DNA from 2 places in the Achromobacter sp. DH1f genome. Region 2 is predicted to be linked to the other one. Evidence: predicted binding sites of a transcription regulator. Region 2 holds the regulator's gene; the other holds the start of a gene.
What was found. Region 2 encodes LexA, which represses DNA repair genes until DNA is damaged. Its sites were predicted from a motif close to ACTGTATNNNNATACAGT; they were not measured.
Positions count from the first base shown of each region.

Region 1 (15,779 bases), on a different contig from region 2:
CGGCATCCTCAACAGCCTGGGCGGCACGGTCAGCAATCTGGGCAACCAACTGCCTGGCGGCAATGTGGCGGGCCTGAATGGCGTGCTGCAAGGCCTGGGCGGCGCGGTCAGCAGCGCGGGCGGCCTGCTCAATGCCACCCCGGGCAACCCCAACCCGCTCGGCGCCACCTTGGCCAACGCCACCGGCGCCGTCGCCTCCCTGACCAGCGGCCTGGGCCTGGGCGGCGCCACGGGCGGCAATAACGGCGGCCTGCTCAGCCCGATCACCGGCATCCTGGGCGGTGTGACCGGCGGCACCACGGGCGCCAATGGCGGCCTGCTGGCGCCGGTGACCGGCCTGCTTGCCGGCGTGACCGGCAGCGTGGGCGGCGCCACGGGCGGCACCGGGGCCAACGGCGGCCTCCTGGGCGGCCTGCTCGGCGGCGTGACCGGTGGGACCGGTGGCGCCACGGGCGGCGCCAACGGCGGTTTGCTGGGTGGCCTGCTTGGCGGCGTGACGGGTACGGCTGGCGGCGCGACGGGCGGTACGGCGGGTGCCAACGGCGGCCTGCTCGGCGGCTTGCTCGGCGGGGTGACGGGCGGTGCGACGGTCAACGCAGGCGCGGGAGCCGCGGGTGCGGGTGCCGGGGCAAGTGCCGGTGCCGGCGCCGCGGGCACGGCCAACAACGGCGGCCTGTTGGGTGGATTGCTGGGCGGGGTGACGGCAGCGCTTGGCGGCACCACTACCACCAACGGCACCAACAACGGCGGATTGCTGGGCGGCCTGCTCGGCGGCGCGTCGGGCAAGAAGTAATCCACCGGATCCGTGAGGGAGCGAACCATGCTGCAACAAGAAACCATCGTTCACCACGAGCATGTGACCGTGATGCCTGAATCTCGCAACAACGATCTGCGGCCCGGAATGCTTGACGATATCGCCCTGATGCTGGGTCGGCAGTTCGCCGTGTACAACGCGGCGTGCCAGTCGGCCCTGGCGGAGAAACTGGGTATCCCCCTGGCGGATCTGAAAGCGCTGGAACTGGTGATGGAGTTCGATGCCCTGCCCACGGGCCAGCTGGCCCAGCTGATGGGCATCAGCTCCGGCGGCGCCACCGCCTTGATCAATCGCCTGGAAGCCGCCGGGTACGTGCAGCGGGGCCGCCACCCGCTGGACCGCCGGATGATCGTGATCCGGCCGGTCGAGGAAGCGTGCCAGCAACTGGCCCAGGAACGCCAGTGGGTGGCTGAAGCGGTAGTGCTGATGGCGCGCCGCTACGACGCCGCCGAGCTGGAAGTGGTGCATGCTTTCCTGGCGCAATGTGTCCGCGCCCTGCGGCACGACACCCTGGTGTGGCTGGAAACACGCAGCGCACACGAGTGACATCCGGCCGCGCAGGCGGCCCACGCACCGCGCCCCGATCCGCAAGGACCGGGGCGCGGTTTTCTTTGGGTTGCCCGACCGTCGGGCCTTCGTTCCAGGTCGGTGGCGGTGGGCGGATTCAATGCCGGGCGAACAATGCCACCACGCTGGCTGGCGCGTGCGCGCCGAAAAAGTGTTCGTGGTTGCGAGCGGTCTGCGTAGCGGCTAACGCGCTGCGGGGAAACAGGGCCTGTTCGTACGCGGCCAGGCCCGCCTCGATGTCGGCAGGATGCGCGCACAGCGCATGGGCCAGTTCGGCGCCGTCGTACAGGGCCAGGTTGGCGCCTTCTCCTGCAAACGGAGACATCAGGTGCGCCGCATCGCCGACCAGGGTCGCGCCGGGCACACGATCCCAACGATGCGCGAGCGGCAAGGCATGCAGCGGCCTGACGATGAGGTCGGCGTCGCCTTCGGTCACCAGCGCGTGCAATGCGGGAGCCCAGCCGTCGAATTCCTGCGCGATCCGCGCCAGGGCAGACGGCCGGCAGGTGAAGTCGATCGCGCTGAACCAGGCCTGCGGCCGGTTCAACGCCACATAGGCTTGCAGGGTACCGTTCGCGTAGCGATGGCCCAGGATGCCTTGGCCGGGCTCGACGGCCATCAGGGTGCCGCGGCCGATCAGTTGTGCACTGGCGGGATGGCGGCGGTCCCCATCGACCAAACGTGTTTCGATGAAGGTCGTGCCGACGTACGTCGGCATGGCCGCCGACAGCAGCGGCCGGATGCGTGACCAGGCGCCGTCGGCGCCCACCACGAGATCGGCGGTGAACGATGCACCCTGGGCAAATGCCAGGCGGTGCCGGCCATCGCCCAAAGCGTCGGCGTGGGCAAGTTTGTGACCCCATTGGATCGTGCCGTCAGGCAAGGATGCGACCAGCAAGCGGCGCAACGCGCCCCGGTCGATTTCGGGCCGGGCGGGTTGGGTCTGGCCAGGGCGATCGAACAGGATGCGGCCATGGCGGTCGACGACCCGCTTGGCGTCCTCGCCGGGCAGCGCCAGGGCCAGGAAGGCCTCGAGCAGGCCGGCGGCCTTGAGGGCGATCTGGCCGTTATGCGCATGGATGTCCAGCAAGCCGCCCTGGCTGCGCGCGTCGGGCGAGGCATCGGCTTCGAACACGGTGGCGGCGATGCCGTGCCGGTGGAGGACGCGTGCGAGCGTCAGGCCGCCCAGGCCGGCGCCGACAATGGCGATACGGGCATGGGACAGGGAGTTTGCTGCGGGGATGGCGAGGTTCATGGCGCGTTCCGGTAGTACGGGCAAGGCGCGTTGTGGGCGCTGCTGCTCGTGACGGTCCGACGGGATGTCGGGGGATCGCTGGCCAACCTGACGCAAATGCGGGGTGACGTGTGCGCGACGTTCCGGGCGGCGCGGGGCCGGCGGTATCGGAAGGTCGTTTTTCGCGGGGTTCGAAACGACAGTATTGCACGAAACCGCGGCCCCTCGCCCGCCGGGGCGCGAGGGGCTTGCGCGGGTTTCAGTCGGCGGACAAGGGGCCGAACTGCAAGCGCGGTACCGCCTCGAGCAGCCGCCGGGTCATGTCCTGGCGCGGCGCGTGCAGCACGGTGTCGGCTTCGCCCAATTCGATGATGCGCCCGCCCTCCATGACGGCAATGCGGTCCGCCAGGTATTCGACCACGCCGAAATTGTGCGTGATGAAGAGATAGGCGATGCCCAATTCTTCCTGCAATTCGCGCAGCAGGTCCAGGATCTGCGCCTGCACCGACACGTCCAGCGCCGAGGTCGGCTCGTCGCAGATCAGCACCTTGGGTTCGACCGCCAGGGCCCGCGCGATGGCGATGCGTTGGCGCTGTCCGCCCGAGAACTCGTGCGGATAGCGCGCCAGCGTATTGGCCGGCAGGCCGACGCGTTCGATCAGCCGGGCGGCATGGGCCGCGCGATCCTGCGCGCTCATGCCGCGGCGCAGGGATGCCAGGCCCTCGTCCAGGATGTCGCCCACCCGCATGCGCGGGTCCAGCGAGGCGTAGGGGTCCTGGAACACGATCTGGATGTCCTGGCGCAGGCGCTGCAAGCGGCTGCGGTCGGCAGAGAGCAGGTCCTGCCCTTGCAGCATGGCGCGGCCGGAAATATTCGCGCCGTCGATCAGGCGCAGCAGCGCCTTGCCGGTAGTGGTCTTGCCGCAGCCGGATTCGCCCAGCAGCGCCAACGTTTCACCGGCGCGCAGCGTGAAGGTGACGCCGTCGACGGCCTTGACCCACGACACCACGCGCCGCAGCGGCCCCTTGCGCACGGGGTAGTGCACCTTCAGGTCCTGCACGTCCAGCACCACGCCGGGATCGCGCACCCGGCGCCGGGCGGCGGCCGGGTCCTGTGCCTGGGCGTCGCGGCCCGGCTGGCTGAGCGGCACGCCCCGCTTCTCGAAGGTAGGAATGGCATCGAACAATTGGCGCGCGTACGGGTGCTTGGGCGCGCGAAAGAATTCTTCCGCGCTGGCGCTTTCAACGATCTCGCCGCCGCGCATCAGCGCCACGTGGTGGGCCACGTTCTTCACCACCGCCAGGTCGTGGGTGATGAGCAGCACGGCCATGCCCATTTCCTGCTGGATGTCGGCCAGCAGGTCCAGTACCTGCGCCTGCACGGTGACGTCCAGCGCGGTGGTGGGTTCGTCGGCGATCAGCAGCAGCGGCTCGGCCGCCAGCGCGATCGCGATCATGACGCGCTGCTTCTGGCCACCCGAAAACTGGAACGGGTAATCGTCCACGCGCCGCTCGGGTTCGGGAATGCCCACCCGGCGCAGCCAGTCAATGGCCCGCGCCCGTGCGGCCGCGCCGCGCAGCGGCGTATGCGCCACCAGCGTTTCGATGATCTGGTCGCCCACCCGCATGACGGGGTTCAGGCTGGTGGAGGGTTCCTGGAAGATGATGCCGATGCGCCCGCCGCGCACGCCGCGCATGGCGCTTTCGGGCAGGCGGTTCAGGTCTTCGCCGTCCAGTTCGATCTGGCCGCCCACGATGCGCCCGGCATCCGGCAGCAGGCGCAGCAACGCCAGCGCCGTCATGCTCTTGCCGCAGCCGGACTCACCGACCAGCGCAAAGGTCTGGCGCTGCGAAATGGCCAGCTGCAGGCGCTTGACCGCATGCGTCATGCCGCTTTCGCCGGCAATATCGACGTCCAGGCCCTGCACGGCCAGCAATGGGGTGTCATGCGTCACGGGGCGTCTCCGGGCTTGGATGAGCGGGCGTCGGCGGCCAGCACGGCGTCGGGGCGGCGGCCGAACAGGCCCAGGCCCGGCAGGCGGCTGGGCTTGTAGCGGCGGGTGCGCGGATCGAAGGCATCGCGCACGGCGTCGGCGAACAGGTTGGCCGCCAGCACCAGCGCCAGCATGAACAGAAAGGCGGTCATGAGGTTCCACCAGATCATGGGGTCGCGCGACATTTCCAGCCGCGCGCCATCGATCATCGAGCCAAACGAATTCATGCTGGGGTCCACGCCGATGCCCAGATAGGACAGCACGGCCTCGTACAGCACCAGCCCCGAGAATTCGAGCACCACGGTGATCAGCACCAGGTGGGCCACGTTGGGCAGCAGGTGGCGCGTCATGATGCGCCAGTGCGACACGCCGAAGGCCCGCGCCGCCTGCACGTATTCCAGCTCGCGCAGCTTGAGCGTTTCGGCGCGCAGCAGCCGGCACAGGCCGGCCCAGCCGGTCAGGCCCAGGATCATGCAGAGCAGGAACAGGCGCAGGTCCGCGCGCGCGGCCGAGGTATCGAACAGGTCGGCGTGGTTATCGATGTAGACCTGCATCATCAGCGCGCAGGCGGCCACCAGCAGCACGCCGGGAATCGAGGTGATGGTGGTGTAGAGGTATTGGATGGCGTCGTCGACCTTGCCCTTGAAATAGCCGGCCGCGATGCCGAACACGATGGCCGGCGGCAGCATCGCCAGGGTGGTCAGGCTGCCGATGACCAGCGCGGTGCGAATGCTTTTCAGGGCCTGCCACAGCACGTCGTTGCCGATGCGGTCGGTGCCCAGCGCGTGGTAGCCGGTGGACAGGCCCGCCAGCGCCCCGGCCGCCAGGCACAGCAGCGTGAAGGTGATGGCCATGGCGCGCCAGGGCACATCCGAATGGCCGCCGAACAGCGCCTGGGCTGCCGCAGACGCGCCCGCGCGCCGGGCCAGGCCGGCGAACAGCAGGCCCGTGCCGGCCAGCGCCACCGCCAGGCCGGCTGCCAGCCCCAGGCCCAGCCGTCGGGACAGGTCGCCGGCATAGTCTCGGTCGGGGTCGGCCAAGTGCGTGCCCGCCGCCCGCAGGCGCGGAAAATCGCGCACCGGCTTGTCATCGACCAGCAGGGTTTCCTTGGTGAACTGGCGCACGGCCAGCGGACGGGAATAGGTTTTCTCGGGCCGCGTCAGCACCGAGCCGCTCAACAGGCCGTCCAGCGCCGACTTGACGGCCGGCGCATAGACGCGCGGCGCGTCGGCGGCAACGCCCGGCGCGGGCGGCAGCAAGGGGCGGTAGTGCACCGAGTCGAGCAGGCCGACCACGGCAAACGCCGCCAGCACCACGGCGGAACACATGGCCGGCGTATCGCGCGCCACGCGCGCCCAGGTCGAGCGCAGGTTCGGGCTGCGGCGCACCCGCCAGGCGTAGGTCAGCGCGCCCAGCACCATCAGCCACAGCGCAATATCGGTCCAGAGGAATACGAATTGGGGCATGGCGGCTACTCGAATCGAACGCGGGGATCAGCCAGCGTGTAGGAAATATCGGCCAGGATCAGCCCCACGATATACAGCGACGCCCCCAGGAAGACCATGACGCGCACGATGGAGAAGTCCTGTGCGTTGATGGCGTCGATGGTGTAGCTGCCCAGCCCGGGGATGCCGAAGAACGACTCGGCGATCAGGCTGCCCATGAACAGCAGCGGCAAGGCGGCCACGGTGCTGGTCAGGATGGGCAGCATGGCGTTGCGCAGCACGTGGCGAAACAGCACCACGCGTTCGGCCAGCCCCTTGGCGCGCGCGGTGCGCACGTAATCCTTGCCGATTTCCTCGAGGAACAGGGTACGGTAGAAGCGGGCTTCGGGCCCCAGCCGCGACACGATCGCCACCAGCACCGGCAGCGCCAGGAACTTGACCATGTCCAGCCCGCCCTCGAAGCCCGAGAACGGCACCAGCTGCAATAGCTTGGCGAACAGCCACTGCCCCGCGATGATGTAGAACAGGCTGGAAATGGACAGCAATATCACGCAGACCACCACGCCCCAGAAGTCCAGCCGGGTGGCGCGGAAATACACCAGCGTCAGCGAAAAGACGATGCTGGCGAACAGGCCCAGGAAGAAGGTAGGCACGGCCAGCGCCAGGCTGGGGCCCATGCGGGTCTGGATTTCGCGGCCGATGTCGCGGCCGCCGTCGGACCGGCCGAAGTCCATCACCAGGAGCGGCACCGAGCGCTGGTAGAACACGGTGTCGGTCAGTTGGGCGGAACCGCTGGCCTGCGTGTTGTAGAACAGCGGCTTGTCGTAGCCGTGTTCGACCTTCCATTTCTCGACCGCGTCCTGGCTGATGCGCTGGCCGCCGATGGCCAGGCGCGCCATGTCGTCGGGGGTATTCACCGCGAAGAACAGGATGAAGGTGAACAGGTTCACGCCGATCAGGATCAGCACGCCATACAGCAGCCGGCGGATGATGTAGCCGATCATGATTGATGCTCCTTGCGCGGACCGTGGCCAAACGCGGTCTGCCGTTCACGCCGCTTGAGCGCGAGGTACGACGGCCAGATCGCCAGCGCGATCAGCAACGCGAACAGGCCCACCGGCCACCAGATGGGGGAATTCCATTCGTCGATCTTGCTTTGTCGCAGGGCTGGGTCGATCTTCATGTACTGCAGCGTGTTGCGCACCATCTGGGTGGGCTTGGCGTTGCCGACCCACTGCTGGTAGGCGCCGCCTGACATCGGGAAGTAGCCGAACATCCAGGGCGCATCGCGCTGCACGATGGCGACCATGCGGGCGATCAGGGCTTCCTTTTCGGGGCCGTCGTCCAGGAACTTCATCTGCTCGAACAGGCGGTTGTATTCGGGGCTGTCGTAGTTGGCGGCGTTTTCGCCGCCGTCCTGGGCCTTGGCGTTGGGGCCGTAGAGCAGGAACAGGAAGTTTTCGGCGTCGGGGTAGTCGGCGTTCCAGCCCCACAGGAAGATCTGCGCCGACCCGCGCCGCATCTTGTCCTGGAAGCGGTTGTAGTCGGTGGCGCGCACATCCATCTGCACGCCGATCTTGGCCATCTGGCGGCGCATCCAGTCAAACGTGGGATTCGAGCCGCCCCCCTGCATCGAGTCGTAGTAGAGCACCAGGGGCGCACCGGTCACGGCGTTGCGGCCGTCGGGGTAGCCGGCTTCGGCCAGCAGGCGCTTGGCCACGTCGACCGACTTGCGCACCGGCTTGCCGTCGACCAGGTCGTAGACCACCGGGTTCACGCCTTCGGGCGGCTCGCGGTAGCCCAGCACGCCGGGCGGCACCGGACCGTAGGCCACGGACGCCTGGCTGTTCTCGAACACCGCCACGTATTCTTCCCAGTCGAACGCGATGCTGATGGCCTGGCGCAGCTTGCGATTCTTTTCGGCCTGCTCGGGCGTGTCGCCCTTGCCCACCACCGGGTCGAGCCAGTTGAAGCCCATGTACCAGTTGGCGGTTTCGACCGTGGTGGGCAGGCGGATGCCGTGTTCCTGGTACTTGCGCGCCTTGTCCTGGCTGTCGCCCGCGGCCACCAGCATGGCCACGCCGTACTCGCCGCGCTCGATCTGCGGCACGTCGTAGTAGCCCTGCATGAACTTGCCGGTCAGCGGAATGGCCTCTTTTTCGACGCTGAATACCGCGCGGTCGATGAAGGGGGTGGGCTTGCCGCAGTCGGCCAGCAGGCCGGCCGCCTTGTCGCCGGGCTCGCCTTCGCAGGGATAGGGCTCGCCGTGGAAGTTGGGGTTGCGCGCCAGTACGTGGCGGCGGTTCTGCAGCGATTCTGCCAGCATGTAGGGGCCGGTGCCGACGGGCCAGGTGTTCAGCGACAGGTCGTGCTCGGCCATGCCGGGCTGGTTGTAGAAGCGGTCGGCTTCCCAGGGCACCGGCGCCGTGAAGGTCATGGCCAGCCAATACTTGAACTGCGGGTACTTGCCGTTGACGCGGATGCGCAGCGTGTGCGGGTCCAGCGCCTGCACGCCGGTGAAGCCGTCGGGCTCGCGCAGGTCCAGCCAGGACGCGCCCGCGCCGCCGGGCAGGTCGCGGCGCAAGGCCTGGTCGCGCTGGCGCAGGCGGTCGCCGTAGTCCTTCAGGCCGCTGACGTATTCGGCCATCAGCGAATAGATGGGCGACACCACCCGCGGGCTGGCCAGGCGGCGAAACGCGTAGACGTAGTCGTCGGCGACCAGCTCGCGCGTGCCGGTGCGGGGAAAGTCGGGAATGGCGTATTTGTCTTCGAGGTCTTCCGGCGCAAGCGGGAAGTAGTCGTAGCTGCCGTCGGTCTTGCGGGCGAAGGCGGGGTGCGGCGCAAAGCGCACGCCCGGCTTGATCTTGATGTCGTAGACGCTTTCGGCGATCTGCTCGCCCGGCGTGTCGGCCGGCAGGACCTTGCCCTGCGCATCCAGGTAGACCGGCGGGTCGATGGACGCGGCGGCCCGCGGGATCAGCTCGTACGGCCGCTTGAGGTAGTGGTACCCGTAAAGCGTCTCATAGATGCTGTAGGTATAAGGGGTTTCGTCGCCGGAATAAGAGCTGGCCGGGTCCAGGTATTTGGGCGAACGCTTGACGAAGGCGGAATACAGGGTGTTCTGGCCTTCGGCGCCGGACGGGTACGGGCTGTTGATGGGGCTGCTTTCCTGGGAGCAGCCCGCCAACGCCAGCAACAGCAGCATGGCCGCCGCCCAAAGCCGCTTCAAAGCAAGCATGGAAACCTTTCCTTCTATTCAGTGCGACAGAGGATAGCAAAGGTGCCCCTGCCCCAGTACCCAGGCATCCCCTTAGGATGCCGGGCGGGTCAGCCGCACTGGCGCTGGCGCCAGCAGTCGTAGCGCCATTTCCAGGGTTGCATGGGGTCTTTGCCGGCCCACAGGCCGCGGCCGGCGGCCTTGGCCTGGCGTTGCAGGCCGGGCATGGCCTGGTCGTGCAGATAGGCGCCCTGGCGCGCGGTGTAGGCCCAGGCATAGCCGGCCTCGACCTGCAGGCGGTTGGCCGAGCGGCCATCGTCCAGGATCAGCGCGCAGACGTCGCGTCCGTATTGGTCTTTTTCGTAGCACTGCGCAGTCAGGGTCTTGCCGGCCACCAGGTCGGCCAGGTTCTTGCGCGCGGCCTCGGCGTAGGGCTGGCCGGGCTGGTCGGCGCCGTGGCCCTCTTCGGGTGCGTCGATGCTGTCCAGGCGGATGCGGCGCTGGCCGTCGGGCGCGCGCAGCGTGACAGTATCGCCGTCGGCGACGTTGACGATCATGCCGGTCAGGGTATAGCTGCCGGCCGGCACACCGCCAGCAGGCGCGGCGCCGGGCTTGCCTTGAGAGGCCGGTGCGCTGGCGCCGGGCCGCTGGCCGCCCTGCCCCGACGGCTGCAGCCAGTTGACCAGGGCGCCGGCCGCGGCCAGGACCAGGGCGACGATCAGGGCGGTCAGCTTGCTGGCGCCGCCAAAGGGAGATTTGCCGCGCACGAGCCGGGCTCCGGATAGGGAAACGAGAGGCAGTGTGCCACAAGCCCGGGCGGCGCAGGCAAGGCGCGGTGCCCCCCCCGCCGCCCTGACGTGGCTACAGCCAGCCCGACTTGCGGAACCGCCAGTACAGGAACGAACAGACCGAGACAATCACTCCCAGGGTGATGGGGTAGCCGAACGGCGATTCCAGTTCGGGCATGAACTTGAAGTTCATGCCGTAGATGCCAGCGATGGCGGTGGGCACGGCCAGGATGGCCGCCCAGGACGCCAGCTTGCGGGTGGTGTCGTTCTGCGCGGCCTGGCCGATCATCAGGCTGGCTTCAAAGGCGAAGGCCAGCGATTCGCGCAGCGCGTTGAACAGTTCATCGACCCGCGACACGCGGTCGGCCACTTCGCCGAAATACGGCCGGGCGTGCTCGTCCACGGCCGACATCTCGACCCGGGCCAGGCGGCGGCTGATCTCGACCAGCGGCGACACCACGGTATGGATGCGCAGCAGGTCGCGGCGCTGGCGGTACAGCTTGCGGATGTCGGAATCTTTCGCGCCGCGGATCAGCAGCTTCTGCTCGGCGCCCTCGACCACCGATTCGATCTTTCCGGCGGCGGCCACGTAGCGGTCCACCAGCCAGTCCAGCAGTTCGGAGGCCACGTAGTCGCTGCCGCGCTTGAGCAGGTCGGGCGAGGCTTCCAGGCGTTCGCGCAAGGGGCTGTGGCCGGCGGTGGCGCCGCGCCGCACGGTGACCAGGAACCCTTCGCCGATCAGGAACTGGGTTTCGCCGAAGATGGGGCGCTCGGCTTCGACCTCGACCGTGATGGCCACGATGAGCACCATGTTGCCGTAGTCGATGATCTTGGGCCGGCGGTGCGGCTCAAGCATTTCTTCCTGGTTCTTGTCGCAGGCGCCCAGCTCGCGGGCCACCTGGCCCAGCAGTTCGGGGCTGGGGTTGCGCAGCCCCACCCACAGCATGCTGCGGTCTTGATTGACGTACTGGCCCACCTCGCTGATGGGCACCTCGCGCTCGCGCCTGCCGTTCACATAGGCAATGGACGCCACGACCTCGCCTTTGTGGGGATCGGTGGCGGCGTTTTCTTCGGTAGACATAGGCATCCTCCGGCTATGCGAGCCCTTGCGGAAACAGCGTATCGATATGGGCCGATGATAGCCCAGCGCCGCTGTTCAGCCCCAGCCGGTCAGCCCCATCTGCCGTCCCTGCCGAGGCCCCCCTAGGCGAACAGGTTGCGCACCCGCTTGGCCACGTCGACCTGCGGCGCCTGGGGCGACTTGGGTTCGCGCGGACTGCCGGGCAGGTCGGGCAGCTTGGGCAGGTGGTCGAACAGCGGCAGCATGGCGTTGGTGATGTAGCGGGTGCGCGACCCGTACACATGGCGGTCGCCCATGCCGGTCTGCTGGTGCACGTAGAAGCGCTGCGGCACGATCAGTTGCAGGCGTTCCTTGGCGCGCGTCATGGCCACGTACAGCAGGCGGCGCTCTTCTTCGATTTCCTCGGCCGTGCCGGTGCTCATATCGGACGGAATGCAGCCGTCGACCACATTCAGCACGTACACGGCCTTCCATTCCTGGCCCTTGGCGGAATGGATGGTGGACAGGATCATGTAGTCTTCGTCGCGCGACGGGGCGCCGGATTCGTCGCTGGTGGCATCGGGCGGGTCCAGCGTCAGTTCGGTCAGGAAACGCTCGCGCGACGGGTAGCCGGCGGCGATGCGCACCAGCTGGTCCAGGTCAGTCTTGCGCACCCGGGCATCGTCGTACAGGCGTTCGAGCTGGCCGGCGTACCAGCGCAGGGCCAGGTCGACGTCGGCCGGCCAGCGCAGGCCCGGGTCGGCAAGCGCGGCGTAGGTATCGGCAAACGCGCCCCACTCGGCCTGGGCCGCCGCGCCCGGCTTGAATTCGCGCAGCGCGCGCAGCGGCTCGGCCGACTGCGCCATGGCGTCCATCAGCTTGCCGGCCGTGGCCGGCCCGATGCCGGGCAGCAACTGCACCACGCGAAAACCCGCCATGCGGCCGCGCGGGTTTTCGGCCCAGCGCAACAGCGACAGCAGGTCCTTGACGTGGGCCGCTTCCAGGAAACGCAGCCCGCCGAATTTGACGAACGGGATATTGCGACGGGTCAGTTCGAGTTCCAGCGCGGCGCTGTGGCTGGCCGTGCGAAACAGCGCCGCCTGCGACTTCAGCGTGGCGCCGCCCTCGCGCTGGGCCAGCACCTGATCGGCCACCCAGCGGGCCTGCCCGCCTTCGTCGCTGACGGTGACCAGTTCGGGCAGTTGTGACGACGTGCGGTCGGTCCAGAGGTCTTTGGCGTAACGCTCGGTCGCCAGGCCGATGACCGCGTTGGACGCGGTGAGAATGGGCTGGGTCGAACGGTAATTGCGGTCCAGCGTGATGACCCGCGCCGGCTTGGGAAACTGCGTTGGGAAATCCAGGATATTGCGCACCGTGGCGGCGCGGAACGAATAGATGGACTGGGCGTCGTCGCCTACCACCGTCAGGCCGCGGCCGTCCGGCTTCATGGCCAGCAGAATGGCCGATTGCAGGCGGTTGGTGTCCTGGTATTCGTCCACCAGTACATGGTCGAAGCGCCCGCCGACGTCGGCGGCAATGGCCGCATCGCCCATCATTTCGGCCCAGTACAGCAGCAGGTCGTCGTAATCGAGCACCTGCTGGTCCTGCTTGGCCGCCACATAGGCGCGAAACAGGTTCTTGAGTTCGTCTTCCCATTGGGCGCACCACGGAAAGGCGCCGTGCAGCACGTCGGCCACCGGCGTCTGGCTGTTGACCACCCGCGAATAGATCGCCAGGCAGGTGCCCTTGAGCGGAAAGCGCGACTTGGTGGACGACAGCCCAAGCTCGTGCCGGACCATGCCCATCAGGTCTTCGGCGTCGCCCCGGTCATGGATGGTGAAGGCTTCGGACAGGCCGATGCGCTGGGCGCAATCGCGCAAAAGGCGCGCCCCGATGGCGTGGAACGTACCCGCCCACGGCAGCGACGGCGCCTGCTGGGTGCCGCGCAGGTTCATGACCCGTTGCAGCACCGATCCCACGCGGCGCTCCATTTCCTGGGCGGCGCGGCGCGAGAACGTCAACAGCAACATGCGCTGCGGGTCGGCGCCGTTCAGGATCAGGTGAGCAACCCGGTGCGCCAAAGTGTTGGTCTTGCCTGACCCCGCCCCGGCGATGACCAGCAAGGGACCGTCGTCACCCGCGCCGGCCACGCCGAATTCGGCGGCCTCGCGCTGGGCCGGATTCAGGTCGGCCAAGGGGTCGGGACGGCTGTTGGAAGGCGGAAGGGTCGGGTCGGACATGGCGCGCGGGGCTGGCAGCCAGGCGCGCAAAGGCCGGCCTGACAACTGGTTATATATCCAGGCATCATAACAGCCGCGGGCCGCCTGCCGGGGTGGCGCCTGGCGGGGATGCGGGCGAGGTGCGCGGTCGCCCGGGGGTCAAGGCTTGGGTTGAGTCTTCTCGATGAACTGCTTCAATTCAGCCTCGGTCGCCTTACCGGGTTCAGGCAACCCATTCATGAACCCTTCAGCGCCAGGACCAGATGCCGAAGGCTGCACGAATATCTCCCCGCTGGGTAGAAACACCGCCCATGCATAGCCGCTATACGAAATGTCGTAAGGCAAGACAGGCGCGTCCCACACCATCAACGCGTTTTGTCCGCGCTCGAACATGGAATCCGAATTCCACTCGACCCGCATTGTCATGCCAGGCACCCATTTCTTTGGTACCGAAACACAGCAGGTACTGGAGGTATAGGCTTGAGAACGAACGCTTCCCGCCCAACCTTGGTTTATGTAGACAGGGCTCAACCCTTCACCCAGGTAGTTGACGATTCCAAGCCGCAAAGCAATCGTCTCCGGCGCGGGTGCGTGTTGCGCCCAGGAAAGCGTGGCAACCAGTCCTTGTGCCACAACCAGGATCCCGGGAACGACAAGCCGAGCAGCACGAAATAAATAGGGAGACAACGAGCGACGTTTACGTATGCTTGAGGACTGCATGACTAAAACCTGGGAATCGCGTTGAAATTGATCGGCATGTTCTGAAGGGCACGCTGCGTATTCTCCCGGTCCTGCTGCGCCTCCCGTTGCGCCCGAACCTGAGGATTGGAGTAGACAGAGCGCCAGCGCAAATAGCCCCATTGAGAGTAAAACTCCCGTCCACCGGCCTGCAACGGCACGGCATTGGGATTTGCTCGATAGGCAACCAACTCTGCCCGCTCTTCCTTGCTGGGCATCATTGGCCAGGCCAGGTCAGCCCGACCGGTCGATACATATCGTTCGGCCAGCTTTTCACGCTGGTCCAATTGCTTGAGACGATCACGCTGGATGCTCATCCACACGTCGTCATCCTTGCCCAGAGGCTTGAACCAGGCCCTTGAATCGTGCACATAATTGTCCAGAAGATCAATCACCGCGGCGACGGGCCTGCCAGGAAGGTTCCAGACGGTGCGCATCTGATCCAGCCACATCTTCTCTTTGTTGCCTCGCAATGCCAACATGACACTGTCATAGAGCCGAGCGCCTTCCGCACCCGGCATCACATTCGGGGTTGAGCTGCGTTCAAGCGCATTGTTCGCAGTCAACGTTCGAACCTCCAGCAGCAACTCGTCGTTGGCTTGCACCAGATCCTCGTAGTCCTGAGGATTGTTCGCCTTGGCCCGTAGCGCACTGGGAATGCCGCCCAGCCACTCAGGCCCGCGATCAACACGAAGGCGTCGCCAGCGCACGTACTGAACGTAGTGGTTGTACATGATTCGGCGGGTCGATGATTGCCCACTGGATATATCGCGAGTGTTCTCGACGTAGGCATTGAATGCATTACGCAGGTTGGCCGACACTTCAAACCGGGCCTTGTCGCGAGCAGGCGCCGTGTGCAACCTCAAGGGCACGCCGGCCGTCACGGCTTCCCGATACATATCGCACAGAGGAATTTGCGACAACTTATCGTTATCCGCCATCCCTCGGCCTTGCTCTGCAGGCTTGTAGCCGCCTCCCACGTCTGAATGCACCCCCGGATAGACGATCTCTTCAAAGCCACGACCATCAATCAAGTCCAGCGGAAATGATCCTCGCACTTCGTGCGCCCCGACCATATGGACGCAGCGAGTGACCATACTTGGAACTTCCATGTCTTCCTTGCTTGCCCACGCGCCGTGGCCGTCCCACAATTCGCCAGGCGCCGACTGTGCAATGCCGGCCGAGGCCACGGTGTCGTACAAGCCCATGAAATCGATGACCACAGGAATGCCCCCAAGGCGCAAGACGCCGTCGCCGCGAGGGGTGTAAAAAGACATTCCTTCGGGAACATCGCAGGCGTCCTTGAGCCAATTGGCAAACACCCGTGCCTCGGCCGCGCCACGAGAGAAACCAAAGATAGAGACGCGAATGCGCTCCACTTTTGGATTTGTGGACAGGTAGCCGGACAGCATCTGCCGCATATCACGGTTACGACGCGACAACACGGAATAGCGTGCCATATTGTTCGGTCTGGCTTTATGAACGCTCAGAACTCTCCAAACAGATGAAGCCAGACCTTGGGCGCGTCGAATCGCCACGTCCGCCGCGTCACCAGGCGTTGGTCCAAAAGGAAGGGTGGCGCCCTTTGCCAGCTCTTCGATCTGCAAGCCGGACATCGACATATCCGTACTCATTTCCCGAACCAGGGCTCTGGGACTTTGGCGCAGGTCTTCGAACAGGTCTCGCTCTGTGTAATGAAAATAC
Region 1 covers NZ_AYMF01000036.1:1,657-17,435, reverse strand. Annotated here, with positions in the region: gene U858_RS0128455 (collagen-like triple helix repeat-containing protein) at 1-793, shown strand, start outside; gene U858_RS0128450 (MarR family winged helix-turn-helix transcriptional regulator) at 821-1,360, shown strand; gene U858_RS0128445 (NAD(P)/FAD-dependent oxidoreductase) at 1,479-2,636, opposite strand; gene U858_RS0128440 (ABC transporter ATP-binding protein) at 2,875-4,569, opposite strand; gene U858_RS0128435 (ABC transporter permease) at 4,566-6,074, opposite strand; gene U858_RS0128430 (ABC transporter permease) at 6,080-7,057, opposite strand; gene U858_RS0128425 (ABC transporter substrate-binding protein) at 7,054-9,291, opposite strand; gene U858_RS0128420 (thermonuclease family protein) at 9,381-10,037, opposite strand; gene U858_RS0128415 (magnesium and cobalt transport protein CorA) at 10,132-11,139, opposite strand; gene U858_RS0128410 (ATP-dependent helicase) at 11,262-13,358, opposite strand; gene U858_RS35110 (DUF3304 domain-containing protein) at 13,497-14,057, opposite strand; gene U858_RS0128400 (DUF2235 domain-containing protein) at 14,060-15,779, opposite strand, start outside.
Region 1: a site for LexA is predicted at 13,403-13,420, ahead of U858_RS0128410 (ATP-dependent helicase). Genes of this name have one in related genera too.

Region 2 (15,779 bases):
AGCAGAGTCCCATGAGCACCCTTTTCGATTCCGTCGAACTCGCGCCGCGCGACCCCATCCTTGGTCTGAACGAACAATACAACGCGGATACCCGCCCCGGTAAAGTCAACCTGGGCGTTGGCGTGTACTACGACGATCAGGGTCGGATTCCCCTGCTGGGCGCCGTGCGCAAGGCCGAAATCGCCCGCATCGAAGCCGCCGCTGCCCGCGGCTACCTGCCGATCGAAGGCATCGCCGGCTACAACCAGGGCGCGCAAGCCCTGCTGATCGGCAAGGATTCCCCGCTGGTCACCGAAGGCCGCGTCCTCACCACCCAGGCTCTGGGCGGCACCGGCGCCCTCAAGATCGGCGCCGACTTCCTGCGCCAGCTGTTGCCGACCTCCAAGGTCCTGATCAGCGATCCCAGCTGGGAAAACCACCGCGCGCTGTTCGAACGCGCCGGTTTCGAAGTCGGCACCTACGCCTACTACGACGCCGCCACCCGCGGCCTGAATTTCGACGGCATGCTGGCTGCCCTGAAGGCCGCGCCGGCCCAGACCGTCGTCGTGCTGCACGCTTGCTGCCACAACCCCACGGGTGTGGACCCCACCTTCGAACAATGGCAGCAGATCGCCGCCGTCGTGAAGGAAAACAACCTGGTCCCGTTCCTGGACATCGCCTACCAGGGCTTCGGCGATGGCCTCAAGGAAGATGCCGCCGTCGTGCGCCTGTTCGCCGACCTGAACATGACCATGTTCATCAGCTCGTCGTTCTCGAAGTCGTTCTCGCTGTACGGCGAGCGCGTCGGTGCCCTGACCGTCGTAGCCGGCAGCAAAGACCAGGCCACCCGCGTCCTGAGCCAGCTCAAGCGCGTCATCCGCACCAACTACTCCAACCCGCCCACCCACGGCGGCACGATCGTCTCGACCGTCCTCAACACGCCTGAACTGTTCGCCATGTGGGAACAGGAACTGGGCGCCATGCGCGACCGCATCCGCCTGATGCGCAAGCACCTGGTCGAGAAAATCAAGGAACACGGCGGCAAGCAGGACTTCAGCTTCGTGCTGCAGCAGCGCGGCATGTTCTCGTATTCGGGCCTGTCCTCGGCCCAGGTCGACCGCCTGCGCGAAGAGCACGGCGTCTACGCCGTCTCCAGCGGCCGCATCTGCGTCGCCGCCCTGAACAGCGGCAACATCGACCAGGTCGCCAAGGGCATCGCCGCGGTGCTGTAAAGCGCCTCGCAAAGCCGGCACCTGCCAGACGGGACCTTCGGGTCCCGTTTTTTATTGCACGCCTGCCATGGCCGCTTGCCGCCGCAATCGACACCCGCTTGCTTTTTTGCGTTATGTCCCCCAGAATGCTGCTGTATATATGTACAGTCCGACCCCAACGGATCATCGCCATGGCCAGCAAACTCACTGATCGTCAACAGCAAATCCTGGACCTCATCCGGCAAACCGTCGCGCGCACAGGCTTTCCGCCCACCCGCGCCGAAATTGCCCTGGCCCTGGGATTTCGCTCGCCCAACGCGGCCGAAGACCATCTCAAGGCCCTGGCCCGCAAAGGTGCCATCGAACTCACGGCCGGCGCCTCGCGCGGCATCCGCCTGAAAGACGCCTCGGCCTCCCCCACGCAAGCCGCCCTGCCCCTGCCGGGCCTGGCGCAACTGCTCCTGCCGCTGGTAGGTCGAGTGGCCGCGGGCAGCCCCATCCTGGCCGCCGAGCACGTCGAACGCGAAATCGGCGTCGACTCCAGCCTGTTCGCCCAAGCGCCCGACTACCTGCTCAAGGTCCGCGGCATGAGCATGCGCGATGCCGGCATCCTCGAAGGCGATCTGCTCGCCGTCAAGAAAGCCTCCGAAGCCCGTAATGGCCAGATCGTGGTGGCCCGCCTGGGCGACGACGTCACCGTCAAGCGCCTGCAACGCCAGCATGGCCGTATCGAGCTGCTGCCCGAAAACCCCGACTTCGACACCATCGTGGTCGAAGCCGACCAGGAATTCGCCCTTGAAGGCATAGCGGTCGGCCTGATCCGCACGCACGCGCTGCATTGATTCGGCACTGAACCGCGCGCCGGGCGGGCCTTTCAGGCCTTGCCAAGCCACGCACAGCGCCCACTTCGCCCGCGTAGTTCAGGCACACTGCCGTTCAGAGGCAAGCCCCAAAAAAGAAACCCCGCCATGGCGGGGTTTCTTTTTGAAGGCGCTGCTGGCAGCGCCTTGCAGGCCGGGATCAGTGCTTGAGCACCGGATCCGTCGAACCCGGCTCGGCCGGCTTGGCCACCAGCGGTTCCTTGACCGCCTCGTCTTCAGCCAGCGGTTCGGGCAGACGCTCCAGAGCCAGTTCCAGCACCTTGTCGATCCAGCGGACCGGCACGATCTCGAGATGGTTCTTGACGTTGTCCGGGATCTCCGCCAAATCCTTGACGTTTTCTTCCGGGATCAAGACCGTCTTGATGCCACCGCGGTGGGCGGCCAGCAGCTTTTCCTTCAAGCCGCCGATCGGCAGGACTTCGCCGCGCAGCGTGATTTCGCCGGTCATGGCGACATCGGCGCGCACCGGGATGCGCGACAGCGCCGACACCATGGCCGTGGTGATCGCGATACCCGCGGACGGACCGTCCTTGGGCGTCGCGCCTTCCGGCACGTGCACGTGCATGTCGTGCTTCTCGAAGACGCTGTCGGCAAAGCCCAGGCGACGTGCCCGCGAGCGCACCACCGTACGAGCCGCTTCGACCGATTCCTTCATCACGTCACCCAGCGAACCGGTGCGTTGGATCACGCCCTTGCCGGGCATGTCTGCCACTTCGATCGTGAGCAGGTCGCCACCGACTTCCGTCCAGGCCAGGCCGGTCACTTGGCCGATCTGGTTTTCCTTTTCGGCCATGCCGAAGGTGTAGCGGCGCACGCCGAGGTAGTCGCTGAGGTTGTCGCCCGTGACATTGACCGGCTTGACCTCGAGAGTCTTGCCTTCGGCCTTGGCACGATCGGTCTGGGTCAGCAATTGCTTGATGACCTTGCGGCAGATCTTGCCCACTTCGCGTTCGAGCGCACGCACACCGGCTTCGCGGGTGTAGTAGCGCACGATGTCGCGCAAGGCGCTGTCATCGACGGTCAGCTCGGTATCCTTCACGCCGTTGTTCTTCATCAGCTTGGGCAGCAGATGGTCGCGGGCGATGTGGATCTTTTCTTCCTCGGTGTAACCCGACAGGCGGATCACTTCCATGCGGTCCAGCAGCGCCGGCGGAATGTTCAGCGTGTTGCTGGTCGCCACGAACATGACGTCGGACAGATCGAAGTCGACCTCGATGTAGTGGTCCTGGAACGTGTGGTTCTGTTCAGGGTCCAGCACTTCGAGCAGCGCCGACGAGGGATCGCCGCGGAAATCCATGCCCAGCTTGTCGATTTCGTCGAGCAGGAACAAGGGATTGCGCACGCCGACCTTCGACATGTTCTGGACGATCTTGCCCGGCATCGAACCGATGTAGGTCCGGCGATGGCCGCGGATCTCGGCTTCGTCGCGCACGCCGCCCAGGGCCATGCGCACGAACTTGCGGTTCGTGGCCTTGGCGATGGACTGGCCGAGCGAGGTCTTGCCGACGCCCGGAGGGCCGACCAGGCACAGGATCGGCGCCTTGACCTTGTCCACGCGCTGTTGCACGGCAAGATATTCAAGGATGCGTTCCTTCACCTTTTCCAGGCCGTAGTGGTCGTTGTCCAGTACGGTTTCAGCGTTGGAGATGGAATTGTTGATCTTGCTCTTCTTTCTCCAGGGGAGATTGATGAGCGTATCGATGTAGTTGCGCACCACGGTGGCTTCGGCCGACATGGGCGACATGAGCTTGAGCTTCTTGAGCTCGGCATCGGCCTTCTTACGTGCCTCTTTGGGCATGTGGGCAGCGATGATCTTCTTTTCGAGCTCTTCGATGTCCGCGCCTTCTTCGCCTTCGCCCAACTCTTTCTGAATGGCCTTGACCTGCTCATTCAGGTAGTAGTCGCGCTGGCTCTTTTCCATCTGCTTCTTCACGCGGCCGCGAATCCGCTTCTCGACCTGGAGGATGTCGATTTCGGTTTCCAGCTGCGTGAGCAAGCCTTCGAGGCGCTCGGAGGTGCCGACGATCTCGAGCATTTTTTGCTTCTGCTCGAGCTTCAGCGGAAGATGCGCGGCGATCGTGTCGGCCAGGCGGCCGGCGTCATCGATGCCGGCGAGCGAGGTCAGGATCTCCGGAGGGATCTTCTTGTTCAGTTTGACGTATTGCTCGAACTGGGCAACGATCGCGCGGCGCAGGGCCTCGGTTTCGGAGCCTTGGACGGCGTCCGGTTCGATCGGGGTGACCTGGCACGTAAAGTGCGAATCGGCGTCTTCGATGCTGTTGATGCGGGCACGCTGGGTGCCTTCGACCAGCACCTTGACGGTGCCGTCGGGCAGCTTGAGCATCTGCAGGATACCGGCAACGCAGCCGATCTCGTAGACGTCTTCGGGGGTGGGATCATCCTTGCCGGCGGACTTTTGGGCCACCAGCATGATGCTCTTGCCCGCTTCCATCGCAACCTCGAGCGCGCGAATCGAGCGCGGACGGCCGACGAACAGCGGGATGACCATGTGCGGGAACACTACGACATCGCGCAGTGGCAGCAGGGGAAGGTCGATCGGGTCGGAAGGCAGGGTCTGGCTGGCAGACATAGGAGGTTCCTCGGTATGACTCGGCGTATCGGGGACAGGATGACCGGGTATACCCGGGCATCTTCGTCAGTTACGTCTGTTATGGGAACAATAGCCGAAAATTCAAGATCCCGGCTGCCGGATAAACAAAACGGCAAAAAAAACAGCGGCCGGTATCCCTTGTTTTCTTGGACACGCCCCGAGAGCATGCGTTCAACGCCTGGCCCCGAGGTAAAAAAACCCGTTACGAGAACGGGTTTTTCTGAAATAACCGTCAGGCCGCGGCGTCGCGGACTTCTCCGCGCTCGGGCTTTTCGGCGGCGCTTTCTTCGTCCGCGTAGATCAGCAAGGGCTTGCCCTCGCCTTCGATCGCGCCTTCGTCCAGCACCACGCGCTTGACGTTGCCTTGCGACGGCAGGTCATACATGGTGTCGAGCAGGGCCTGCTCGATGATGGAACGCAGGCCGCGGGCGCCGGTCTTGCGCTTGAGCGCCTTGCGGGCGATGGCCTTCAAGGCGGCCGGGCGCACGTCCAGCTCGGCGCCTTCCATGGCGAACAGCTTCTGGAACTGCTTGAGCAGGGCGTTCTTGGGCTCGGTCAGGATCTGGACCAGCGCGGCTTCGTCGAGCTCGTCCAGGGTGGCGACCACCGGCAGACGGCCGACCAGTTCGGGGATCAGGCCGAACTTGATCAGGTCTTCGGGTTCGACTTCCGAGAACAGCTCGCCCACGCCGCGTTCGGACTTGGCGCGCACGGAGGCCGAGAAGCCGATGCCCGACTTTTCGGTACGGTCGCGGATGACCTTTTCGAGTCCGTCGAAGGCACCGCCGACGATGAACAGGATGTTGGTCGTGTCGACCTGAACGAAGTCCTGGTTGGGGTGCTTGCGCCCGCCCTGCGGGGGCACCGAGGCCACCGTTCCTTCGATCAGCTTGAGCAAGGCCTGCTGCACGCCTTCGCCCGATACGTCGCGGGTGATGGACGGGTTGTCGGACTTGCGGGAAATCTTGTCGATTTCGTCGATGTAGATAATGGCGCGCTGCGCCTTCTCGACTTCATAGTTGCAGTTCTGCAGCAACTTCTGAATGATGTTTTCGACGTCTTCGCCCACGTAACCGGCTTCGGTCAGCGTGGTGGCATCGGCCATGACGAACGGAACGTTCAGCATACGCGCCAGCGTTTGCGCCAGCAACGTCTTGCCCGACCCGGTGGGGCCGATCAGCATGATGTTGCTCTTGGACAACTCGACTTCGTCGCCCTTGATTTCGCCGTGGCGAATGCGCTTGTAGTGGTTGTAGACGGCCACCGCCAGCATGCGCTTGGGCGAGGTCTGCCCAATGACGTACTGGTCGAGGAACGTCTTGATCTCAGCCGGAGTGGGCAGTTCGGAACGAATCGCCGCGCGCGCGGTAGCCTGCGCTTCCTCGCGGATGATGTCGTTGCACAGGTCTATGCATTCATCGCAGATGAATACCGACGGACCCGCGATCAGCTTGCGGACTTCGTGCTGGCTTTTATTGCAAAACGAGCAATGCAGCACTTTTGCGTCTGCCGATCCCTTTTTTTCTGGCATATGTAGTCGTATCTCAGGTAAAGAAGCGCCGGACCGGGTAAACGGCCCGGCGCCTGCGCTTACTCAAACGTGGCGGTAGCGGGTCAGACTCAACCGGGAAGTCAGCCTTCCGAACGGGAGGTCATCACCTTGTCCACCAGTCCATACGATACCGCATCTTCGGCGGACATGAAGTTGTCACGTTCCGTGTCCAGGGCGATGCGCTCGATCGACTGGCCGGTGTTGTCGGCCAGGATGCGATTGAGACGCTCGCGCAGATCCAGGATCTCGCGAGCCTGGATCTGGATGTCGGAGGCCTGCCCCTGGGCGCCGCCCGAGGGCTGGTGGATCATGATGCGCGAGTTGGGCAAGGTGAAACGCTTGCCCTTCTTGCCAGCCGCCAGCAGGAAGGCGCCCATGCTGGCCGCCAGGCCGGTGCACAGGGTCGACACGTCCGGCTTGATGAACTGCATGGTGTCGTAGATGGCCATGCCCGCGTACACCGACCCGCCAGGCGAGTTGATGTACAGGGAAATGTCCTTGTCAGGATTCTCCGATTCCAGGAACAGCAACTGCGCCACGACCAGGTTGGCCGTTGCGTCGTTGACCGGGCCCACCAGGAAGATGAGCCGCTCGCGGAGCAGACGCGAATAGATGTCGTAGGCGCGTTCGCCGCGCCCCGACTGCTCGATCACCATGGGAATGTAGCCCAGGCCGGTGGGGGTCACCGACGACCCGCCATTCATTGCCGCATAGAAATCGGTGAATCTCTGCATAGTGTTACGCCATCCCCATCAACTGATCGAAAGGCACCTTTTCTTCGGTGACCTTGGCCTTGTCCAGAACGTGTGCAACGACGTTGTCTTCGAGCACGATAGCCTCGATTTCAGCACGACGTTGACGGTCAGCCAGGTAATAGCTGACAACCTGGGCGGGTTGTTCGTAGTTTTCCGCGAATTCTTCGATGCGGGCACGAACCTGTTCCGGCTTGGCTTGCAGCTGGGCTTGCTTGACCAGTTCGGACACCAGCAGACCCAGGCGCACGCGGCGCTCGGATTCGGTGGAGAAGGCTTCGGCGGGGATCGGCACGGACTCGGCGTTCGGCACACCGCGTTGCTTGAGCTCTTCGCGGGCAGCGGCGATGCGGCTTTGCACGTCGTTGTCGACCAGGGCCTTCGGCACGTCGAACTTGCCGGCTTCGACCAGGGCGTCCATCACGCTGGACTTGGTACGGCCTTGCGAGCGGACCTTGACTTCGCGTTCGATGTTGCTGCGGATGTCGGCCTTCAGCTTTTCGACGTCGCCTTCGGCCTGGCCGAGGGACTTGGCGAATTCAGCGTTCAGCTCGGGCAGGACGCCTTCAGCCACTTCCTTGACGGTGATGGTGAATTCGGCGGTCTTGCCGGCGACTTCCTTGCCTTGGTAGTCGTCAGGGAACTTCAGCGGGAAGACCTTGGATTCGCCAGCCTTCAGGCCGCGGGCGGCTTCTTCGAATTCCGGCAGCATGCGGCCTTGGCCGAGCACGAACGGGAAGTCTTCGGCCTTGCCGCCTTCGAACGGCACGCCGTCGATGGTGCCGGCGAAGTCGAGGGTGACGCGGTCGCCGTCTTGCGAGGCGCGGCCTTCACGGGCTTCGAACGTGGCGCGCTGCTTGCGCAGGACGTCCAGGGTCTGTTGCACTTCGGCGTCGGTGACGGCGGTGTCAAAGCGGGTGACGGTCAGTGCCGACAGGTCGGGCACGGCGACTTCGGGGTAGACCTCGAACGTGGCGGTGAACGCCAGCGTGTCGTCGGTGACGCCTTCGGTCTTGGGTTCCAGGTTCGGGGCACCGGCGACGCGCAGCTTGGCGCCGTCGACGGCTTGTTCGAACGCACGGCCAACTTGGCTATTGATCACGTCGTAGCGGATGCCGGGGCCATGGCTGCGCTCGAGCATGGCGAGCGGCGCCTTGCCGGGACGGAAGCCGGGCACCTTGGCGGTACGGGCCACGCGCTTCAATTGCGCCTGGACTTCCTTTTCGACGTCGGCCACCGAGACGGCCAGATCAACACGGCGCTCCAGGCCGGAGAGGGTTTCAACCACAGGCTGCATTAAAAGACCTATTTTCCGAGAGATAAGAGATGACGGGCGGATAAACGCGCCATTTTACCGGAAACTTCCGGAACCCTGACGCAAAGGGGTGCGAGCCCCCGGATAAGCCCGGATGCCCGCACCCCGTTTCCACCCCCGAAGGGAGGCAAACGCCCGCTTGGGACGCCTTATTTCGCTTTGGCGATGCGATCTTCGATGTGCTGAGCGCGCTTTGCCGAAGACGGATGGGAGCTCATCATATCGCTCTTGCCGCCATCAAGCTCGGCCAGCTTCTGGAACGCGGTCACCAGACCCTTCGTGTTGAGCTTCTTGGCCTGGAGCTGGTCGAACGAGTAGTCGTCGGCGGCGCTTTCCTGCGACTGCGAGAATTGCGCGTTGATGAACTTTTCGGTCACGTCGCCCAATTGCGACGAATTCAGGGCAGCCACGGTGGCGCCGCCCGCAGCGCCGGCCGCGTCGCGCGCAGCCGACACCGTGTAGGCGGTCTGCATGGCCTTCTTGCTGTGGCCCAGCGCCACGTGGCCGATTTCGTGGCCGACCACACCCAGCACTTCGTCGTCGGTCATCATGTCCATCAGGCCGCTGTAGACGCGGATGCAGCCGTTGGCCATGGCCCAGGCGTTCACATCCTTGGTGATGTAGACCTTGTAGTTGGCCTTCTGGCCGTTCACGGTGCCGCCCAGTTGCTTGGCAATCTTTTGCAGGCGAGCGTCGTACTTGCTGCCAGGGGCAGCGATCTTTTCCTGGGAATCGCTTTGTGCGCAAGCCTTGTCGGACAAGGTCTTGATGTCGGCATCGCTCAGGGTGGCGGCCTGCACCACCTTGCTGCCGGCGCCCACCAGGCCCCCGATGTCGAGGGCATGCGACGCGGAATAAGGGGCAAGCGCAACGGCCAGGGCGGCAACGGTGTAGCGGATCTTCATGGAAAAACTCCTCTTGACTGACTCTTTGCGAGTGAGGCGGCAATTCTATATACGCCAAAAGGTCGCAAACCGTTTCGCCACAGAGTTTCGCAAATGCGAACTTCACTTACACAAAAGGCATGCAAATGACTCGTTAGCGTGGTAAATACCCTCGCCGCAATACCGATTTGTCATCAAAAACAAATTGCCGCGAGGTCCGGCATTGATAGAATTGCCGCCGCACTTTTTCGCACCCAACCTTGGCTCGCAACCACTCATGACCCCGAATACCCCTCCCCGCCTTGGCCTGCTGCCCAGCCTGATATTCAGTTCACGCTGGCTCCAGCTGCCGCTATACCTGGGCCTGATCGTCGCCCAGGGCGTCTACGTGATGCTGTTCCTGAAGGAACTGTGGCATCTGCTGACGCACGCCAACAGCTTTGGCGAAATGGAAATCATGCTGCTCGTGCTGGGCCTGATCGACGTCGTGATGATCTCGAACCTCCTGGTGATGGTGATCGTCGGCGGCTACGAAACCTTCGTGTCGCGCCTGCGCCTGCAGGGCCACCCGGACCAGCCGGAATGGCTCAGCCACGTCAACGCCAGCGTCCTGAAGGTCAAGCTGGCCATGGCCATCATCGGCATCTCGTCGATCCACCTGCTACGCACCTTCATCGAGGCCGGCACCCTGGGCACGCCCAATGCCCGCTTTTCCGAGGCCGGCGTGATGTGGCAGACCATCATCCACGCGCTGTTCATCCTGTCCGCCCTGGGCATCGCCCTGGTGGACAAGCTGTCCACGCCGGCGCCGCACCCCAAGCACTGACGCCCCGCCCGCCCCGAAAAAGAAAAAGCCCCTGCACATTGCGTGCGGGGGCTTTTTATTGGAGCGGGCCGTTGCCGGACCGCTACAGGAAGGAACTCAGGCTGCGACCTTGATGTTCTTGGCGCTGGGGCCCTTGGGGCCGGTACCGACCTCGAACGTGACGCGCTGGTTCTCCTGCAGCGACTTGTAGCCTTCGCTGCGGATTTCAGAGTAATGAGCGAACAGATCCTTGCTGCCGTCGTCGGGCATGATGAAGCCATAACCCTTTTCGGCGTTGAACCACTTGACGATGCCGGTTGCCATGGAATTTCCTCGAACCTAAAAGATGCGATTGCTCGCGGGGCGCCAGATCATCAAGGATGGGAGAGGAAGCAACCGCAGCACCACTGACGGCGACAAGTTAAACGCAGACCGCGTCTCTTGAAAATCTCGCTGAACCCAGTGTATTGGCGAACCCTGAAAAACGTCAAATATGCGGGCATCCGCAGGCCCGTGCCCCGCCTGGGCCCGCACGGATCGGGCGGATATTTTCAACTCGCCATGCGCCGATACATGCGGATACCGAGCGAGCAGCAGGGTCGCGCCGGCGAGGGAAAGCCGCCTGCGCCGGCCGTTCGGGCTCAGCCGGCAAAGCCGCCCGCGTCCAGGAATTCCTGCTCGGGCTGCGTGGTGTGGCGACCCAGTGCGGCATTGCGATGCGGGAAGCGGCCAAAACGCTTGATGATGTCGCGATGCAGAACCGCCCAGCGCACGGAGTCGGCGCCCAGGGGTTCCATGAGGGCCACCGCGCGATTCTGCGCGGCCAGGTTCTCGGCATGCTCGAAGGGCAGGTAGAAGAACTGGCGCAGTGACGGGTCGACCGACAGGTCGTGCCCGGCCGCGATGGCCCGTTCGGCAAACACCAGCGCCAAGGGGTCTGTGGCGAACATATGGGCGGTACCGCGATAGGCATTGCGGGGGTACTGGTCCAGCAGGATCATCAGCGCCAGCGCGCCCTCGGGCTCTTCCAGCCAGGCATCCAGTTGCCGAGCCGCCGCGGCCAGGTGAGCCGCCCCGCAGCGCTGCCGGAAACGCTCATCGAAGGCCGCATCCTTGGTGAACCAGGCCGGGGGCCCCGCATCGCGCCAAAACGCCACCACGTCTTGCGGTTGCAGGGAAAGCGGTGTCTGGCCGGGATGGGTCATGGAGTTCGTCCTGTATCGGGTGCACGCCCGGCTTGGAGCCGGGCAAGAGGCGCAAAGCTGCGGCAAGGATACCGCGCCCGGCCGGACGACATGAAAAAGGCCCCCTTGCGGGAGCCCCAGATGCAAAAAAGCCCCCGAAGGGGCTTTTCCGAAAAGCCAGAACCTTTACAGGACCTGGATCTTCGTGGCTTGCGGGCCCTTGGGGCCATTGGCCGTCACAAAGCTGACGCGCTGGTTCTCTTCCAGAGACTTGAAGCCCGAGCCCTGAATTTCGGAGAAGTGAGCGAACAGGTCCTTACCACCCGCTTCCGGGGTGATGAAGCCGTAGCCTTTTTCCGAATTGAACCACTTAACGACGCCGGTTTCCATACTGTATTTCCTAGAGATAATGGGCAAATGCCCGGAGGTCACGAATCAATCAAGGAGGGGACAGTAGAACAATAACGCTGAGCCGGAAAAGGCACGGCACTGAACGAAAATCGCAACGCTTGTGATCGTGTGCCGACACTATCGTTATGTTCCCCTCACAAGTCAACATAATCCTAAAAAATACGTGCCAATAATGCAACAAAGAGAAACTGCGCACAAAATTTACACGTTTTCATAGGCAAAAAGGAGTCCTGCATAGGTGTAAACACCCACGCATCATAAAAAAACAATCGAGGCTTATATAAATGCCGTCAAACGCGCATCGGACTCATACGCCGTTTGGGTCGGGCATTTTTTGGTTTGCCGTGAGGCTTACTCGTCGATAGGTAAGCCCAACAGATCGAGCGCCGCGCCAAAAGCATCGGGACCCGAGCAAAGGAAAACCGCCACGTCGCCGGGATTCATATTTTCCAGGACCTGGTCGATTTGGTCTTGCGCATTATCAACATTGTCGACATTGGCAGCGTGTATGTCTGCTCCGCCTTCGACTTTTTCGGGGGGCACGATGTCGGCGATGCCATTGAGATCGTTTACGCCGGTTACGACATAAACGCTGATGCTCTCGCCATCCAGCGTCGTGTGCAGCTCAACGCCGCCCGCCACGTCGGCAACGTGCCGACTGAGTATTTCCATGATCAATCTTCCTAGACTTGCGGGCCATGCCCGCCTGGGCACGCACCGTGCAGGTGCACACACGCCCAGGCGCGACTATAACAGCCTTATGCTAAGGCTTCCTGACATTCGGACCGAGCGAACGGCGAGCCGCGCCGGACGTGGCCGCCACGCTGCGGCTGCGCACGCCGGCAGCGGCCAGCGCGGCCACCAGCGGCTTCTGGGCGGCCAGGAACGTGGCCTTCTCGTCGCCAGCCAGCTTGCACAGGAACATCTGGGCCTGCAACTGGGTGCGGCGGGCCTTGCGGTTGTCGGACTCTTGCGCGAGCCAGTCGGCGATCCAGTCGGCCGCAGCCTGGGCATCGCCCTGCAGCTTGACGTGGCCCAGCAGGTCGAACACGGTCACGCCGTCGATGGCGCCGTCTTCGGTGCGGGTCAGAAAGAGCTTGGCGGCCTGGCCGGTATAGCCGGGGATCAGCGCGAGGCAATCGCGCTCTGCGGGTTTCTTCATGGGTACTGCCCGTAACGGTTATCGGTAACCCGCCACTGTAACCCGGCCTCGCGGCTGTCGCGTGGACGCCACGGAACTCTGCTATTGTCGGCCTGTCTTTTTTCCCAACTTGGCGGACAACATCATGCAACGCGATTTCGATCTGGTCGTCACCATCCTGGGTGCCTTGCGCGACGCGGCGGGCCCCAACCTGAGCACCCACGACATCAAGAACGCCGCTCTGGCGCCCCACGCGCAGGAGCAGGGCCTGCAACTGATTGCGCATCACCTGGACCTGCTGGCCGATGCCGGCCTGGTCAAGCAAGTCAGCGAGACGGCCGCGACGGCCGGCGACACGCGCTGGCGCATCACCTGGAAGGGCTATGACGCCCTGGAGCAGGACGAAGAGGACGACGAAGACGAAGACTTCGACGACGCCGAAGAATAAGCCGCCGCAACTCGCGGGCCGAGGGCACCCAGCCCGTTCGGCATGCGACGCGGGCAGGTGTAACGGGGCGCCCCTTGCGGGCGCCCTGCTCTTTTTCGGCTCAGGCGCGGCGCAGGATGCGGCGGGTGAGCAGCGCCGCCGCGCTGCCGATCACCAGGCTGAACATGAAGGCCGCGATCGACAGCATGGCGGCCTGGTCGCCAAAGCCGGCCGAGCGCGACATTGCGAACACGGCGGCGAAGACTGCGGCGGCCAGCACGGCCACGCCGGCCAACGCCCGGCCAACCGAGCGCAGGCGGCCGCAGAGCGAACCGCCTACCAGCGCCATGGCGACCATGGCAGCCATGGACCAGAACAGATATTCGTAGTGCATGCGGATGGGCTCCCCCAGGGGTATCGAGGCGCCCGCATTATAGGCCGCGCACGCCCCTCATCCGTCCCCCACAGATCAAGCGGATGGCGCCACCGCGATGGCGCTGATTTCCACCAGTGCGCCGTAGTGCAGTTCACGGGTGGGGACGATGGCCCGGGCGGGCCGATGGTCGCCGAAGCTGCGTTCGTACACGCTGTTCACCTCGTTCCACAGGGCGACGTCGGGGATATAGACGGTGACGTTGACCACGTGGGCCATCGACGAACCCGCAGCTTGCAGAATGGCCGCCATGCTGCGCAGCGCGGCTTCGGTCTGGGCCGCCACGCCCTGCGCCAACTGCGGGCGTTCGCCCGGCTGGGCGGCGGGCAGAAAGCCCAGTTGCCCGGAGACAAAGATGAAGCCGTTGGCCCGCACGGCCTGCGAATAGTGGCCGGCCGGCGGGGTGGCGTTGGGGGTGTAAATGGTGTCCATCGAGATTCCTTTTGCAGGCTTACCAACCGCGGAAACGTTCCCAGTGCGCCACGATGTCGCGGCTGCCGCTGTGCAGGACTTCGTAGGCGTCGTGCTGGGCGCAGGTGGCGCAGGCGTGGTTGGGCACGACGCGCAGTCTGGTGCCCAGCGGCAGGTCCGGCAAGACGGCGCCGCTGCCGGCGCGCAGCTTGATGATGCCTTGCTCCTGGTTGGTTTCGGCCAACAGCAGGTCGGGATAGACCTTGCCATCGGCATCGCATACCAGGCCGTACAACTGGTCCACCGGCTGCTTGGCGGTGCCACGGTCGCGTGACATGGCCATCCAGCCTGCGTCCACCAGGATCCAGCCCTTGTCGGGCTGATGGCCGATCACCGTCGTCAGGACGGTGGCGGCAATGTCGTCCACCGAGCAGACGCCTAGTCCGGCCATGACCAGGTCGAAGAAGACGTAGACGCCCGCGCGCACTTCGGTGACGCCCTCCAGGTTGCGGGCGAAATGCGCGGTGGGGGTCGAACCGACGCTGACGACCGGGCACGGCAGGCCGGCCGCGCGGATCGCGTCGGCGCACGTGACCGCGGCCAGGCGTTCTTGCTCCGCCATGGCGGCGATGGCCTCGAGGCTGCGACAGCCGTAGGACTCGCCGGCATGCGTCATGACGCCTTGCAGGCAGCCCGCACCGTGCAACACCCGCGCAATGGCCAGCAACGGGTCGGTGTGGCCCGGCTGCACGCCGGCCCGATGGCCGTCACAGTCGATTTCGATCAGGGCGGGAATACCCGCTCCCGCTTGCCTGGCGCGCTCGGCAACGGCTTGCGCGGCCTGGATGCTGTCGACCACCACCGTGAGGTTGACGCCGCGGCCACGCAGGGCCAGGACGCGATCCAGCTTGGCGGGCGCCACGCCCACCGCATAGAGCAGGTCGGTGACACCGGCGGCGGCGAATTGTTCGGCCTCTTGCAGCGTGGACACCGCGGCCGGACCTTGCGGACTGGCCATCACGCGGCGGGCGACTTCGATCGACTTGGGCGTCTTCAGGTGCGGGCGCAACTGCACGCCGTGGCCAGCCATCAGGCCGTTCAGGCGCTCGATATTGCGCGTCATGCGGGTGTCGTCCAGCAGCAGGCAGGGCGTATCCAGAGTATCGAGGGTGGCAGGGGCAGCGGTCATGGCAGTGTCGGAAGAGAACGGGCGGGAACGGGCGGGGATCGAGGCGGGCGCCGCCCGGGCGCAACCGCATGCCGGCAGTATGGCGCGCCACGGGGCTTGCGTGTTTAATAAGGACTTAATCAATCATTAAGGCAATTCTGAATGATTACCACCGACGACCTGCGCTTTTTTCTGAGCCTGGCGGCCACCAGCTCCCTGGCGCAGGCCGCGCGCGCGCTGGATGTGACGCCGCCCGCCGTGACGCAACGGCTGCATGCGCTGGAAAAGCGGCTGGGCGTGCGGCTGGTGAACCGGTCCGGCCGCGGCACGGCGTTGACCGACGAAGGCCGCCTGCTGGCGCTGCGCGCCGGGCAGATCTGCGGCGAACTGAATGACCTGGCCGACGAGCTGGTCGGCCGCCGCGGCGTGGTGGCCGGCCACCTGCGGGTGGTGGCGCCGCTGGGTTTCGGCCAGCGCTACGTGGCGGACCTGGTGGCACAGTTTCGCCAAGACAGCGAAGACGTGACCGCCAGCCTGATCCTGTCCGACGGCCCTCCCCGCCTGGCCAGCGACAACTGGGACGTCATGATCCACATCGGCGAACTGCGCGATTC
Region 2 covers NZ_AYMF01000006.1:351,273-367,051, reverse strand. Annotated here, with positions in the region: gene U858_RS0104495 (amino acid aminotransferase) at 12-1,211, shown strand; gene lexA (transcriptional repressor LexA) at 1,382-2,032, shown strand; gene lon (endopeptidase La) at 2,211-4,661, opposite strand; gene clpX (ATP-dependent Clp protease ATP-binding subunit ClpX) at 4,915-6,213, opposite strand; gene clpP (ATP-dependent Clp endopeptidase proteolytic subunit ClpP) at 6,315-6,968, opposite strand; gene tig (trigger factor) at 6,973-8,283, opposite strand; gene U858_RS0104465 (M48 family metalloprotease) at 8,451-9,206, opposite strand; gene U858_RS0104460 (TIGR00645 family protein) at 9,463-10,011, shown strand; gene U858_RS0104455 (cold-shock protein) at 10,108-10,314, opposite strand; gene U858_RS0104450 (DUF924 family protein) at 10,632-11,195, opposite strand; gene U858_RS0104445 (cold-shock protein) at 11,361-11,564, opposite strand; gene U858_RS0104440 (hypothetical protein) at 11,937-12,257, opposite strand; gene U858_RS0104435 (hypothetical protein) at 12,349-12,747, opposite strand; gene U858_RS0104430 (DUF2513 domain-containing protein) at 12,872-13,174, shown strand; gene U858_RS0104425 (hypothetical protein) at 13,275-13,547, opposite strand; gene U858_RS0104420 (RidA family protein) at 13,623-14,018, opposite strand; gene U858_RS0104415 (DSD1 family PLP-dependent enzyme) at 14,038-15,186, opposite strand; gene U858_RS0104410 (LysR family transcriptional regulator) at 15,328-15,779, shown strand, end outside.